DNA from 3 places in the Anoxybacillus ayderensis genome. Region 3 is predicted to be linked to each of the others. Evidence: riboswitches for the same ligand, from Rfam matches in the RefSeq annotation. Region 3 holds a riboswitch; each other region holds the start of a gene.
The links. Region 3 has a riboswitch for S-adenosylmethionine ahead of metK (methionine adenosyltransferase). Riboswitches for the same ligand answer to the same signal wherever they lie in the genome.
Positions count from the first base shown of each region.

Region 1: another riboswitch for S-adenosylmethionine. It lies ahead of HNR63_RS03080 (bifunctional homocysteine S-methyltransferase/methylenetetrahydrofolate reductase); the one in region 3 lies ahead of metK (methionine adenosyltransferase).
Region 2: another riboswitch for S-adenosylmethionine. It lies ahead of HNR63_RS03510 (methionine biosynthesis PLP-dependent protein); the one in region 3 lies ahead of metK (methionine adenosyltransferase).

Region 1 covers NZ_JACDUV010000002.1:153,628-158,851, reverse strand. Annotated here, with positions in the region: gene HNR63_RS03095 (methyl-accepting chemotaxis protein) at 133-1,788, opposite strand; gene HNR63_RS03090 (BMP family lipoprotein) at 1,798-2,763, opposite strand; gene HNR63_RS03085 (YajQ family cyclic di-GMP-binding protein) at 2,932-3,423, shown strand; SAM riboswitch class I at 3,514-3,616, shown strand; gene HNR63_RS03080 (bifunctional homocysteine S-methyltransferase/methylenetetrahydrofolate reductase) at 3,686-5,224, shown strand, end outside.
Region 2 covers NZ_JACDUV010000002.1:224,768-229,991, forward strand. Annotated here, with positions in the region: gene HNR63_RS03490 (phosphatidylglycerophosphatase A family protein) at 1-121, shown strand, start outside; gene HNR63_RS03495 (Rpn family recombination-promoting nuclease/putative transposase) at 242-1,081, shown strand; gene mscL (large conductance mechanosensitive channel protein MscL) at 1,110-1,505, opposite strand; gene HNR63_RS03505 (cupin domain-containing protein) at 1,632-2,111, shown strand; SAM riboswitch class I at 2,203-2,310, shown strand; gene HNR63_RS03510 (methionine biosynthesis PLP-dependent protein) at 2,382-3,485, shown strand; gene metC (cystathionine beta-lyase) at 3,488-4,627, shown strand; gene HNR63_RS03520 (HD domain-containing protein) at 4,648-5,184, opposite strand.
Region 3 covers NZ_JACDUV010000004.1:41,233-46,456, reverse strand. Annotated here, with positions in the region: gene HNR63_RS06900 (phosphatase PAP2 family protein) at 1-386, shown strand, start outside; gene HNR63_RS06895 (glycosyltransferase family 4 protein) at 400-1,527, shown strand; gene metK (methionine adenosyltransferase) at 1,699-2,904, opposite strand; SAM riboswitch class I at 3,025-3,133, opposite strand; gene pckA (phosphoenolpyruvate carboxykinase (ATP)) at 3,308-4,894, shown strand; gene HNR63_RS06880 (N-acetylmuramoyl-L-alanine amidase) at 5,008-5,224, shown strand, end outside.

The DNA.
Region 1 (5,224 bases), on a different contig from region 3:
TCTATAAGGGAGTAGCCACTGCCCACCCTGCATATCACCGTGCCATTCACATTATATCACTGCAACATACGACTGAAAACGAAAAAGTTGAACAATACTTAGTAAAAAAGATGCTCGCGCGGAGCATCTTTTTTACTTCATTTGAAACTTTGCCATCGTTTGTTGTAAGTCGTCTGTTAGTTGACGCAACGTCGTCACTTTTTCGCTCATTTTTTTGAACGCTTCTAACTGCTCAACCATAGAAGCGGCAATTTGTTCGCTTCCTGCGGCCGACTGTTCGACAACCGCACTAATGCTTTCAACGTTTTGTAAAACGTTTTTGCCGAGTTCTTTTGATTCGTTCATGCCGACGACAAGCGCTTGAATATCTGTCGTAATATGATGCACTTTATTTTCAATTTGTGCAAACGCCTCCGTCGTCGTTTCAATCGCTTTCGCCTGCGCTTCGGCAATGTCAACCCCACGACGAACCGCTTCTGTCACATTCGTCAACCCCAATTGAATGAGCTGTACCATTTCGAAAATTTGGCTTGTCGCTTTTGACGATTCTTCCGCAAGCTTGCGCACTTCTTCGGCAACGACGGCAAATCCTTTGCCCGCTTCGCCTGCTCGCGCCGCTTCAATGGCCGCATTTAACGCAAGCAAGTTCGTCTGCGTTGCAATATCAGCAACCGCTTTTGCCATATCTTGAATTTTGCTTGCATACGTCGCAAACTGCGCAGTCGATTGTTCAATCGAAGCGGTCGCCTTCGTATTTTCATCAATAAATCCTTTTTGTTCTGCTAACGCGGCTTGACCATGCGTAATCGCTTCAACGGCTTCATCGCTATAACGGGCCGTTTGCTCCGTCCGACCGACGTTCTCCTGTACCGTTCCTTCCATTCGTTCAATGAGCTGTACGGCGCTTTGTAAGTCTTCAGAAATGCTTTGCGCCCCTGCAGATAATTCGTTCGTCGATACAGCGACTTGGTTATTAATTTCTGTTAACGTCTTCGTTTCTTCATCAATTTCTTTCGCAAACGCTTCGACTTGCTTGCTGACTGTATCAACTGACTGAAGCAACACATTCAATTGATCGGCCATTGTCGTAAACGCCGCATTTAAATCGGCCAATTCGTCTTTTCCATTATACTTCACAGGCTCAATGCGCAAATTGCCGTTCGCAATTTGTTTTGCGTTTTCAGCAATTTTTCGCAACGGCGTCGACATTTTTTGTGTAAGACGGACGCCGCTAAATCCTGCAAACAATAACACAACCGCAATCGCAACAAGCGAAACGGTAATGACGCGATCAATTTGTTTTTGTAACGTTTTTTGCATGTACGTATAATATTCGCTCACATACGTGTTAACGACGTACACATCGTTCAATACCCCTTCGGCACGCATCGACTGGCGGCGCACTTCCGCTACATCGTTTGCATCAAGCGCATCATTCGATTGTTTGGCAAGCTCAGCGAATTTTTTATTCGCTTGCTCAAGCGCAGAACGAAAATACGGCTCAGTTAATCCTTTATTTAATGCTTGAAGCAACTTTTCCGATTCCGCTAAATGAACGATCACTTCTTGTTTATTTCCTTCTGTCGGACTGTAAGCATAGTTGCTTAAACTTTGTTTCGTCGCTTTTAGCTCCGCCTGCAAATGTTGTGATTTCATCATGAGCGGCACAAAATCTTGATTCGACGATTGAATCGAAAGCATATTTATAATAATAAACACAATAATAGCCCCTGCAATGACGGGTGTAGCTAATGAGTGAAATAACAATCGTTGTTTAATCGTCATCATATTCCTCCTTTATTTTGCGATGCCGTTTGTCGCTTTTTCTTTCCATTTTTCAAGCGTCGCTTGTTGCTCTGGAGTGAACGTCACGACGCGAATCGGTGCCAAATCGACGCCATTTTCTTTTAAGCCAAGCTGAACCGTCCCTTTTGGCACTTCTTTCGTTTCAACGTATTGTTTAATGACTGTATATAATGCGACATCGACATTTTTTAACATCGATGTAACAACCGCTTTTTCCGCATAAAAATATTGGTCGCTATCGACACCGATCGCATATTTTTTATTCATTTCCGCCTCGCGCAGCACGCCGACACCTGTAAATCCAGCCGCCGCATACAAGACGTCTGCCCCATTTGCGATCATTTGTTTTGCAATTTGCGCCCCAAGCTTATCATCACCGAAATTGCCGGCATACACTTCTTGCACGTTCGCTTCCGGTTTAACCGCTTTTACCCCTTGAATAAAACCGTTCGCAAATTTACGAATAAGCGGCACATCCGCTCCGCCAACGAAACCGACGTTGTTCGTTTTCGTCAACATGCCAGCGACTACGCCCGCTAAAAAGCTTCCTTCATCTTCTTTAAACGTAATCGATGTAATGTTCGGTAGGTCAGATACCGCATCAATTAATACGAATTGCTGTTTCGGATATTTTTTCGCGACTTTTTCTAAATCTTGTTGCACCATAAATCCTAATCCGATGACGAGATCGTTTCCTGCTTCAACGAGCTCCGTTAATCCTTTTTCATACGTCTCGGTTTCTTTTAACTCACGGTAGTCAAAAAAGATGCCGAGTTCATCGCGCGCCTTCATTAATCCTTTAAACGCCGAATCGCTAAATGACTGATCACCGAGTCCGACGTCTGACAACATAATGCCCACTTTTATTCGCTCTTTCGGTTGAAAAGAACCCGTTTGCGAACACCCTGCGGCAAGCAACAAAACGAATGCCATCAAGAGTGAAATCATTTTTTTCATCAAATTTCCTCATCTCCTTATCTCTCGATCAAATCGTGCTTCATTTATTATATCGACACATTCCGACATTTTGTTTACTTTTTATAATATAAAGATTTTGTAAAGTTGTTCGTATGCCAACAATCGACTATAATGGAAGCACAACGAATTTATGCTGAGGTGGTTCATATGTCAAAAGAAAGTTCATTTGATATTGTGTCAAAAGTCGATTTGTCGGAAGTGACGAACGCAGTCAACATCGCGTTAAAAGAAATTCAAAACCGCTACGACTTTAAAGGAAGCAAAAGCGACATTTCGCTTGAAAAAGATGAACTCATTCTCATTTCTGACGATGAGTTTAAACTGGAGCAACTCAAAGATGTGCTCATCGGCAAACTCATTAAACGCGGCGTGCCGACAAAAAACATTCAGTACGGAAAAGTGGAAGCAGCATCTGGCGGAACGGTGCGCCAACGTGCGAAACTCGTCCAAGGCATCGACAAAGACAATGCGAAAAAAATTAACACAATCATTAAAAATACAGGCTTAAAAGTAAAAAGTCAAATTCAAGAAGACCAAATTCGCGTCAGCGGCAAAAGTAAAGACGACCTACAAAAAGTGATCGCCGCCATTCGCGAGGCAGATTTACCGATTGACGTTCAATTCGTCAACTACCGTTAAGAAGGCGCTTTGCCTTCTTTTTCTTTTTTGAAATAAAATAGTTGAATATTTCTAAAAAATCAGTTACATTTATGAGTAACTTCATACAACATCTTATCGAGAGAAGGGGAGGGACTGGCCCGATGAACCTTCAGCAACCTGACGATCGTCAAGGTGCTAAGTCCAGACAAGCGATTCGCTTGGAAGATAAGAAGGAGCGCGTCAAGTCTTCTTCTTATGGGGAAGACTTTTTTACTTTAAACGAAGAAACGGAGGAATGGACGTGGGATTGTTAGATGATTTAAAAGAACGCATCGTCATCGCTGATGGAGCGATGGGGACATTATTATATGCGCACGGCATCGATCGTTGTTTTGAAGAATTAAACGTCACAAAACCTGAAGAAATTGTCCATATTCATGAAGCGTATATTGAATCAGGCGCAGAAGTCATTCAAACGAACACATACGGCGCCAACTACGTGAAACTAGCACGTTACGGGCTGCAAGATGACGTAAAAAAAATAAACGAAGCGGCGGTCGAACTTGCGAAAAAAGCGGCAAAAGGGCGCGCCTACGTGCTCGGTACGATCGGAGGACTGCGCAGCACGAATAAAAGCACGATTTCGCTTGAAGAAGTGAAACGGACGTTTCGTGAACAGCTGTACGTGTTGTTAAACGAAGGGGTCGACGGACTTTTGCTTGAAACGTATTACGATTTCGAAGAATTGCAAACGGTGCTTTCCATCGCTCGCAAAGAAACGACGTTGCCGATCATCGCCCACGTCACGTTGCACGATATCGGCGTTCTGCAACACGGAATGCCGCTTGCCGAAGCGCTGACCGAATTAGAACAACTCGGTGCCGATGTCGTCGGCTTAAATTGCCATCTCGGCCCGTACCATATGTTGCGCTCGCTTGAAGAAGTGCCGATTCCAACACGCGCTTTTTTATCGGTATATCCGAACGCAAGCTTGCCGCAATATCGCGACGGTCGCTTTATTTACGAAACGAGCGAACAATATTTTGAAGAAACGGCGCGCGCCTTTCGCGAGCAAGGAGTTCGGCTTATCGGCGGCTGTTGCGGCACGACGCCAAAACATATTGCGGCCATTGCTCGCGCCCTTTCCGATCGCACACCTGTATATAAAAAAGAAGTAAAACAGCGCCATCCGATCGTCGTCCAAGAAGAAAAACAAACGACAGCCCCTTCTCTTGCCGACATCGCTCGCACGCGCCGATCGATTATCGTCGAGCTCGATCCGCCGAAAAAACTCGGCTTAACGACATTTTTAGAAGGAGCAAAGGCGTTAAAAGAAGCGAACATTGATGCCTTAACGCTTGCCGACAATTCGCTTGCGACACCGCGCATTAGCAACGTCGCTGTCGGCACGATCGTCAAACAACAGCTCGGCATGCGCCCGCTCATTCATATTACATGCCGCGATCGAAACTTAATCGGCTTGCAGTCGCACTTAATGGGGCTTCATACGCTCGGCATGACCGACGTGCTCGCTTTAACAGGCGATCCGTCAAAAGTAGGCGACTTTCCGGGCGCAACGTCCGTCTACGATTTATCATCGTTTGACCTCATTTCGTTAATTCGCCAATTTAACGAAGGGCTTTCGTACTCAGGAAAACCGCTCGGACAAAAAACGAACTTTTCGATCGCTGCCGCCTTTAACCCGAACGTACGCCATTTAGATAAAGCGGTGAAGCGGCTCGAGAAAAAAATTGAATGCGGGGCGCACTACTTTTTAACACAGCCGCTTTATAGCGAAAAACAAATCGAAGACGTGTATGAAGCGACGAAACATTTACCG
Region 2 (5,224 bases), on a different contig from region 3:
AAAACGGGGCAAAGGTGTGCATACGTTTTTAGACGACTTAGTCGCAAGCGTTGCCGCAAGCGCCTCCGGTCGCCTTGCACACAACTTGCGCGATGAAGAAGAAGCCGCATTAAATGCGTAAAAAAAGCCGTAAATCCGTATGGGTTTACGGCTTTTTTGAAGAGATGTGAACATCACATGCAGGAAAATAGTCGATGTTGTCGAATAAAAACATCGAAACGATTGTATGCGAGGTGACTATATGTCCATTGACCACGATCGTCTGTTTAAAGAGTTGATCCAAACGTTTTTTGAGGAGTTTATTGTTCTCTTTTTCCCAGCCATGCACGAGCATATTGATTTTCGCCACGTCTCGTTTTTATCCGAGGAACTGTTCACCGATGTGACGGCAGGGGAGAAGTACCGCGTCGATTTGCTTGTCGAAACGAAGTTAAAAGGCGAAGACGGGCTTGTGATTGTGCATATCGAAAATCAAAGCTATGTGCAACCATCATTTCCTGAACGCATGTTTATTTATTTTAGCCGATTGTTTGAAAAATACCGTAAAAACATTGTACCTATTGATGTATTTAGCTACGATACGATCCGCGACGAACCATCGACATTTACCCTCCAATTTCCTTTTGGCCACGTGCTTGATTTTCGTTTTTTCACTGTCGAATTGCGCAAACAAAACTGGCGAAACTACATTCGTCAAGACAATCCAATCGCTGCTGCACTGCTAAGCAAAATGGGATATACTGAAAGTGAACGAGTAGAACTGAAAAAACAATTTTTACGCATGCTTGTCCGATTGGAATTAGATGAAGCGAAACAACGATTATTGTTTGGCTTTTTTGAAACATATGTAAAACTATCAGACGAAGAAGAACGAAGACTACGAAGCGAGGTGAATGAAATGGAGACGAAAGAAAAAGACAAAGTGATGGAGTTAATTATTTCATATGAACAACAAGGAATAAAACAAGGAATGAAACGTCTTGTACGAACGATGGCGAAAAAAGGGATGAGCGTAAAAGACATTGCGAACGTCACGGATCTTTCGGAAGAAGAAGTAAAGCAGTTCGTAGAGAAAGAATGAGTGGGAAGCCCCCAAAAAGCTTTGGGGGCTATGTCGTTTCTTTTTGTTGTTTTAATAAATCGCGAATTTCTGTGAGCAGCTGTTGTTCTTTTGTGATCGTTGGTGCCGTTTCTTTCTTCTCTTCTTGTTTTTTGATTCGTTCGGATAAGTTGTTCAGCAGTTTGACGAATAGAAAGATAGAAAAGGCAATGACTAAAAAGTCAACGACGGTTTGAATAAAAGCCCCGTATTTTACTTCTGCTTCACCGACTTTCCAAGATAAACTGCTAAAATCAATCCCTCCTAAAACGAGACCGACAAGCGGCATAATGATGTCGTTGACGAGGGAAGAAACAATTTTTCCAAATGCTCCACCGATGATGACCCCGACAGCTAAGTCGATGACGTTGCCCCGCACAGCAAATTTCTTAAACTCGTTCCACATCGGCATTCCTCCTTTTGTCCCCACTTTACCATACATCGTTTCTATTTGTCGATTTTTGCATGTGAGGCGCATGGCCGGGCAGTTGTGCATAACATGGCGATGAATATGAAAAAAAGAGGTGAGACCATGTATTACTATCCGAATGTTGTGTATATGCCGATGTATCCATATCCAATGATGCCTTATCCGTTTCCACGAGAACATAGGAAAGATTACGGACCGAACCCGTTTGTCGTACAAATCGAAGAAGCGACGAAACGAAACAACATGTTCCGTACGACGTTATGGACGGGACCTCATTTGCAAGTGACATTGATGAGCCTTCGTGTCGGGGAGGATATCGGTTTAGAAATGCATCCGGGCGTGGATCAATTTTTACGTATTGAACAAGGAGAAGGGATTGTGCGGATAGGCAAAAAGAAAAACGAATTGACGTTTGAAAGACGCGTGACGGATGGCTCTGCCATTTTTGTGCCTGCAGGAACGTGGCATAATGTGATCAACATAGGGAACGTTCCGCTTAAGCTGTACTCCATTTATGCGCCGCCACAACATCCAGCCGGCACCGTCCATCCGACAAAAGCGGATGCTCTTGCGGCGGAATGAAATTTTGTTACAAGAAAATAAAAAATAGTTGAAATTTTTATGGAAATAAGGTACATTATTTAAAAATCAGAAAATTCAATATGCGTATGCATTCTTATCAAGAGAAGGGGAGGGACTGGCCCGATGAACCTTCAGCAACCAGCCGAAAGCGGTCAGGTGCTAAATCCAGCGAATTGGTGTTCAATTCGGAAGATAAGAAGAAGCGTTTGTCTATGGACAGAAAGCCTTCTTCTTAGAAGGCTTTTATTTTTTGAGAAAGGGAGAGAGCGAATGAGTCATGTGGAAACGGTATTAGCGCAAATCGGTAATCGAAGCGAGACGACGACAGGGACAGTGAATCCACCTGTATATTTTTCAACAGCGTATCGGCATGAAGGGATCGGACAGTCGACAGGGTACGATTACATTCGGACGGGAAACCCGACGAGACACATCGTCGAGAAGGCGATTGCGCAGTTAGAGGAAGGGGATCAAGGCTTCGCATGTAGTTCGGGCATGGCGGCAATTCAAACGGTGTTTGCGCTTTTTGAAAGCGGGGATCATTTTCTCGTTTCGGCCGATTTATATGGCGGAACGTATCGGCTGTTTGAAAAAGGGTGGAGAAAATACGGTCTGTCGTTTACATACGTTGATTTTCGCGACTTGGATGCGGTAAAAGCATATGTGACGGACAAAACGAAAGCGATTTTTTTAGAAACGCCGACGAATCCGCTTATGCAAGAAGCGGACATCGAAGCGGTGGCGGCGTTTGCGAAACAATATGAGCTGCTTCTTATTGTCGATAATACGTTTTACACGCCTGTGTTACAAAAGCCATTGACGAAAGGGGCGGACATCGTCATTCATAGCGCGACGAAATATTTAGGCGGACATAACGATGTGCTTGCGGGGCTCATTGTCGCTAAAGGAAAAGCGCTGTGCGAGCAATTGGCGATGTATCATAACGCGATCGGGGCGGTGTTGTCGCCGTTTGATTCATGGCTGTTAATTCGCGGCATGAAGACGCTCGCTCTTCGCATGCGTCAGCACGAACAAAACGCGAAAGCGATTTATGAATTTTTACGTGGGCACGAAGACGTCACCGATGTGTTATATCCGGGGAGAGGAGGCATGTTGTCGTTTCGCGTGCGCGATGAAAAGTGGGTCAATCCGTTTTTGCGCAGTTTAACGCTCATTACGTTTGCGGAAAGTTTAGGCGGTGTCGAAAGTTTTATTACGTATCCAGCGACGCAAACGCATATGGATATTCCAGAGGATGTTCGCATCGCCAATGGGGTATGTAATCGACTGTTACGTTTTTCTGTCGGCATTGAACATCATGACGATTTAATTGCCGATTTAACACAAGCGTTTCAACGCATGAAAGAGGTGTAAAAATGGAGTGGCAAACGCAATTGCTTCATAATAAATGGCGGGTGGATGCGCAAACGGGGGCAGTGAGCGTCCCGATTCATCATGCGTCAACGTTTCATCAGTTTGATTTTGATACGTTTGGAAAATATGATTATAGCCGCACAGGCAATCCGACGCGCGAGGCGCTTGAAGAAACGATCGCGGAGCTAGAAGGAGGAGTGAGCGGTTTTGCGTTCGCATCGGGCATGGCAGCCATTTCAACGGCGTTTTTGTTGTTGTCAAAAGGCGATCATGTGTTGATTACAGATGACGTATATGGCGGAACGTATCGCATCATCACGGATGTATTAAGCCGATTTGGCATTGAATATACGTTTGTCGATATGACCGATTTAGATGCGGTAGCGCGTCATATTCGCCCGAATACGAAAGTGATTTATATGGAAACGCCGTCAAATCCGCTGCTGAAAATTACGGACATTCGCGGAGTTGTGAAGCTTGCGAAAGCGCACGGTTGTTTGACGTTTTTAGATAATACGTTCGCGACACCTTTATTGCAACGTCCGCTCGATCTCGGCGTCGATGTCGTGCTTCATAGCGCGACGAAATTTTTAGCCGGCCATAGCGATGTCGTCGCTGGACTTGCGGTTGTGAAAGATGAACGACTAGCGAAAGAGCTTCGGAAGTTGCAATATGCGTTCGGTGCGGTGCTCGGCGTGCAAGATGCGTGGCTTGTGCTGCGCGGGCTAAAAACGCTTCACGTTCGGCTCGATTACGCTTCTCGTTCAGCGATGCAGCTCGCGCAGTTTTTACATCGTCATCCGAAAGTGGCGCACGTGTATTATCCGGGGCTTTCGCATCACGAAGGGCACGTCATTCATCGCGATCAAGCGCGTGGGTTTGGCGCGGTGTTGTCGTTTGAATTGGAAAATGAACAAGCGGTGCGGACGTTTGTCAAATATGCTCACATTCCGGTATTTGCGGTTAGTTTAGGAGCGGTAGAGTCGATTTTATCTTATCCGGCAAAAATGTCGCATGCGGCGATGCCGAAAGCGGAACGCCTTCGTCGCGGCATTACGGACGGCTTGTTGCGCATAAGCGTCGGACTCGAGGCGATCGATGATTTAATCGCTGATTTTGAACAGGCGTTATCGTATGTATAGGCTAGGCATATCGCCTAGCCTTAGCTAATTTGGTCGAGGGCATCTCGTTGTAGTTGTTGCTCGACCATGCGATCGAGTTGTTGAATTTTTTTCAAAGCGAGTTCGTCATCGATTTGGCGATAGTGATGTTTGCCACCTGGTTCTTCATCTGCTTCATCGGCAAGTTTAACGATCGTCTGAAGCGGTTTTCGGTTTAGCTCTCCTTCTGGAAGATACGAATCGGTATGAAGCAAAATGGCGAGGGCGATTTCTTTAGCATGTTGAGGATGTTCACCGAGTCGAATAAGCAATTTGTGCGCTCGCTCCGCCCCTTTAATCGCATGAATGTCGTTTTGTTTATATGTTTCATAGTCCCAAGTTCCGTTTGAGTACCATTCATAATGCCCAATATCATGAAGCAGTGCCGCTTTTGTCGCTAAATCAACATTGACTCCATATTGCAGGGCAAGGCGATACGCATGGTATGCGGTAGCGATAGCGTGGGCGACGCCTGAACGTTTCAAATATTTTTGAGTAATGGGGTGAAGGAAGATGTCAGTTAATGTGACACGTCTCATCGTGCATGCCCCCTTTTTTGTTTTTCTAATTATCATACCA
Region 3 (5,224 bases):
TCATGCTAGCTGTTTGGCTGTTGCGTGACGAATGGCGGGATGCTGCTATCGCCAGTGCCATCGCATTAGCACTTAGCCATATTCCTGTCGCAGTCATGAAAAAAATGTACCCACGCAAACGACCGTATATTTCACTTCATAACACGAAAGTAACAAAAAATCCGTTAACTGATCATTCGTTTCCATCCGGACATACAACCGCAATATTTTCTGTCGTTGTTCCATTTTTACTATACGCCCCGGCATTAACGGTTTTTCTCTTGCCCATCGCGTGTAGTGTCGCGATCTCGCGCATTTATTTAGGGCTTCATTATCCTTCTGATGTGCTCGCAGGCGGTATGCTCGGTACGTTGTTTGGCGTCGCTTCATTTTCTGTGATTTTATAAGGGAGGAATCGTCATGAAAGTTGCTTTATTTACTGACACGTTTGCCCCTGAAGTGAATGGCGTCGCCCGAACATTAAAGAGATGGGCCGGCTTCTTAGAATCTCGTGGAATTGACTTCCGCGTTTTCGCTCCGGAAACGCGGAAAGATGATTTTTCAACAAATTTTATTTATCATTTTAAAAGCTTTCGTTTTTTTCTTTATCCTGAATGTCGCTTAGCCATCCCGAACATGATGACGATACGCCAACAACTAGAGCAATTTCAACCAACGCTTATCCATATCGCTACTCCATTTAATATCGGCTTATGTGGCTTGCATTATGCAAAAAAAATGAATATCCCTTTCGTTGCCTCATATCACACTCATTTTGACCAATATTTGCACTACTACAACCTCGATTTTTTATCCCCTTGGTTTTGGCGCTATATGCACTGGTTTCATCGCTCAGCGGAAAAAATTTTTGTCCCTTCCGAAGAAACGCTAAATCACTTGCAACAACGTGGCTTTACAAACTTGCACATTTGGTCGCGCGGTGTTGATTGCTCAACATTTTATCCACGCGAAAATAACGAATCGTTCCGAAAAACATATCACATTACAGAACGCCATATCATTTTATACGTCGGTCGCTTAGCGAAAGAAAAAAATGTCGATCTACTTATTGAACTTGCCAAACAAATGTCGCCTTCTATTCGTTGGGTGATCGTCGGGGATGGGCCGTTAAAAGAGCAGTTAAAACAAAAAGCTTCGAAAAACGTCACGTTTACTGGTTTTTTAAATGGGGAAGCGCTCGCAGAAGCATACGCCGCTGCACATATATTTGCATTTCCATCTCCTACAGAAACGTTTGGGAATGTTGTGTTAGAGTCATTTGCATCGGGCACTCCTGTTGTTTGTGCAAATCGCGGTGGGGTTACAACTATCGTCACTGAACAACAAACAGGATTATTACGCTCTCCTGATGATTTAAACACTTGGAAAGAAGCAATTGAATACTTATTGAAAGATGAACAAAAAAGAAAGCAAATGGGGAAATGTGGTCGAGAATATGCAAAAACAAAAGACTGGAATAACATATTCATCGAACTTCTTTCTCATTATGAACAAGTGGTGCACAAACGTTTCTCTCATTACGCGTAAGAGCGAGCAAGGGGCGATTCACTTTCCTTCTGAGTAAACAGCATGCCAAACCATAATGTCCAACATTTTTAGCTACTATCGCTTTTCCCTGTCCCATGATCATCAAACAACTGCAAAAGAACATACTTGTGAAAAAAGAGAGAGCTACATTCCGTAACTCTCTCTCCTTTCTTACTTCGCCAACTGTAACGCTTGTTGTTTTAACACTTCTGCTTTATCTGTACGTTCCCAAGGAAGATCAATATCTGTGCGACCAAAGTGACCGTAAGCAGCTGTTTGTTTGTAAATCGGGCGACGAAGATCAAGCATTTTAATAATGCCCGCCGGACGAAGGTCAAAGTTGTTGCGCACCACTTCAATTAATACATCTTCAGATACTTTGCCCGTGCCGAACGTATCAATTGAAATCGATACAGGTTTTGCAACACCGATCGCATATGCTAACTGCACTTCACATTTATCTGCAAGACCTGCCGCGACAATGTTTTTCGCTACGTAACGCGCCGCATAGGCTGCTGAGCGGTCTACTTTCGTTGGGTCTTTTCCTGAGAATGCCCCGCCGCCGTGACGTGCATAACCACCGTATGTGTCAACGATAATTTTACGTCCCGTCAACCCTGCGTCACCTTGTGGACCACCGATGACGAAACGTCCTGTTGGGTTGATAAAATATTTTGTGTTTTCATCGATCAATTCTGCCGGAACGACAGGTTGAATGACATGCTCTTTAATGTTGCGTACAATTTGATCTTGTGTAATTTCTGGATGATGTTGTGTAGAAACAACGATCGTATCGATACGTACAGGTTTGCCGTTTTCATCGTACTCGACTGTCACTTGCGTTTTTCCGTCTGGACGTAAGTACGGTAAAATGTCTTCTTTACGCACTTCCGCTAAACGGCGTGCAAGTTTGTGTGCTAGAGAAATTGGTAGCGGCATAAGTTCTTTCGTTTCGTTGCACGCGAAGCCAAACATTAATCCTTGGTCACCTGCACCGATCGCTTCGATTTCTTCATCTGTCATTTGTCCTTCGCGAGCTTCTAACGCTTTGTCAACACCCATTGCGATATCTGGTGACTGTTCATCAATTGACGTCAATACTGCGCACGTATCTGCATCAAAGCCGTATTTTGCACGCGTATAGCCAATTTCACGAATTGTTTCACGAACAATTTTCGGAATATCTACATATGTAGATGTTGTAATTTCTCCACTCACTAAAACAAGTCCTGTTGTTACGCTCGTTTCGCACGCGACACGGGCATTCGGATCATTCGCTAAAATCGCATCTAAAATCGCATCGGAAATTTGGTCACAAATTTTATCCGGATGCCCTTCCGTTACAGATTCAGATGTAAACAGACGACGTTTAGGCATTCAAACATTCCTCCTCAGTATAATGAAAAATGATACGGTACTCATCCCTCTTATTATGGTCTATCGTGAAAAAAACCTTTCCCTTAGAGGAAAGGTTTTTGCATTTGTCTGCGCCTTTCACTCTTATCGTTCAAGGGCGTCCCCTTGCCACAGGTTAGCACCTTTTCACGTATGTGACGGTTGCTGGGCTTCATCGGGCCTGTCTCCCTCCACCAACTCGGGATAAGAGTATCCGTTCATCTCAGCATCATATCACATCTGTATGAAGCGAGTCAACGTTTTTTCTACTGTAATGATCTTGAAAATAAATTCAAGAAAAATACACGAATTAGTATGGACTATTTATCAAAATGTGTTATACTTTTTACATAAAGATAAATCAAACAAAGGTAGGTTTTGTCCGATGAATTCCATTGAATTGACGAACAAATTATCAACACTCTTACAAAGGGATGGGGTTTTTCATAACTTATCTGTACCACGATTAGTAGAAAAAGTATTAACTCGCAAAGAAGGCGTTCTCACTTCATCAGGAGCAGTTTGTGCAACAACTGGGAAATATACAGGTCGTTCTCCAAAAGATAAATATATTGTGGAAGAACCGTCTGTGAAACATAAAATTGATTGGGGAACTGTCAATCAACCAATTTCTGAAGAAGTATTTGATAAACTGTACAATAAAGTGATCGATTATTTAATGACGAAAGAAGAAATATTTGTATTCAACGGCTTTGCAGGCGCGGATCCAGCTTATCGTTTGCCAATTCAAGTTGTCAATGAATTTGCTTGGCATAACTTATTTGCCCATCAATTGTTTATTCGTCCAACAACGGAAGAATTACAAACGCATGAACCACAATTTACGGTCATTTCTGCACCGACATTTAAAGCGGATCCAGCTGTTGACGGCACGCGTTCAGAAACGTTTATTATCATCTCATTTGAACGTCGTACCGTGCTGATTGGTGGAACAGAATATGCAGGGGAAATGAAAAAATCGATTTTCTCGGTCATGAACTTTTTATTGCCAGAACAAGGAATCTTTCCGATGCATTGTTCAGCAAACGTAGGTCAAGAAGGAGATGTGGCGCTCTTTTTCGGTTTATCGGGCACAGGAAAGACAACGCTTTCTGCTGACCCAAACCGTCGCCTAATTGGCGATGACGAACACGGTTGGTCAAATAACGGCGTGTTCAACATTGAGGGCGGATGTTATGCGAAATGCATTAACTTATCACGCGAAAAAGAGCCGCAAATTTTCGATGCGATTCGCTTCGGTTCCGTATTAGAAAACGTCATGATTGATCCAGACACGCGCATACCAAACTATGACGATGCGACGTTAACCGAAAATACGCGCGCAGCATACCCGCTTGAAGCAATGGACAATATCGTCCAACCGAGCGTTGCAGGTCATCCGCATACGATCGTCTTTTTAACGGCCGATGCGTTTGGTGTATTGCCTCCAATTAGCAAATTAACAAAAGAACAAGCAATGTATCATTTCTTAAGCGGCTATACAAGCAAGTTAGCGGGCACAGAGCGCGGAATTACTGCACCTGAAGCAACGTTTTCTACTTGCTTTGGCTCACCGTTTTTACCGCTTCCTGCAACACGCTATGCAGACATGCTCGGACAAAAAATTGACGCTCATGGCGTGCAAGTATTTTTAGTCAACACCGGTTGGACAGGAGGCGGATACGGTGTTGGTGAACGGATGAAACTGTCTTATACGCGCGCAATGGTCAAAGCTGCGTTGGAAGGCGAATTAAACAACGTAGAAACCGTTCAAGACCCAATTTTCGGTCTGCATATTCCGCTTCACGTCCCAGGTGTACCTGATGAAGTATTGCAACCAAAAAGCACATGGGCAGATCAAGAAGCATATGAACAAAAAGCAAAAGAACTTGCGGCGAAGTTCCGTGAAAACTTTAAAAAATTCACAAACGTTGATCCACGCATTGAACAATTCGGGGGACCGATCGCATAAATGAAAAGGCTGCCTGTTTTCGGCAGCTTTTTCATTTTTCATATGTTCGTACAAACCATTTCATTCAATGAAACATATAGTAGTACATAGAAATAAAGAAAAGGAGGCTAAAAATGAATGAACTATTTGCGATTCCTCAATTAAAAGATATACGCCATCTTCTTCCCACTCGCTCTGGCCAATCGTATAAAAAAACAACACTTGAACAAAAAACGCACATTATTATTCATCATAGTTTAACGAAAACAGGCTCGGCATTTGCGTTCGCCAATTATCATGTAAGTAAAGGATGGCCAGGCATCGGATACCATTTTGTCATTGAACAAGACG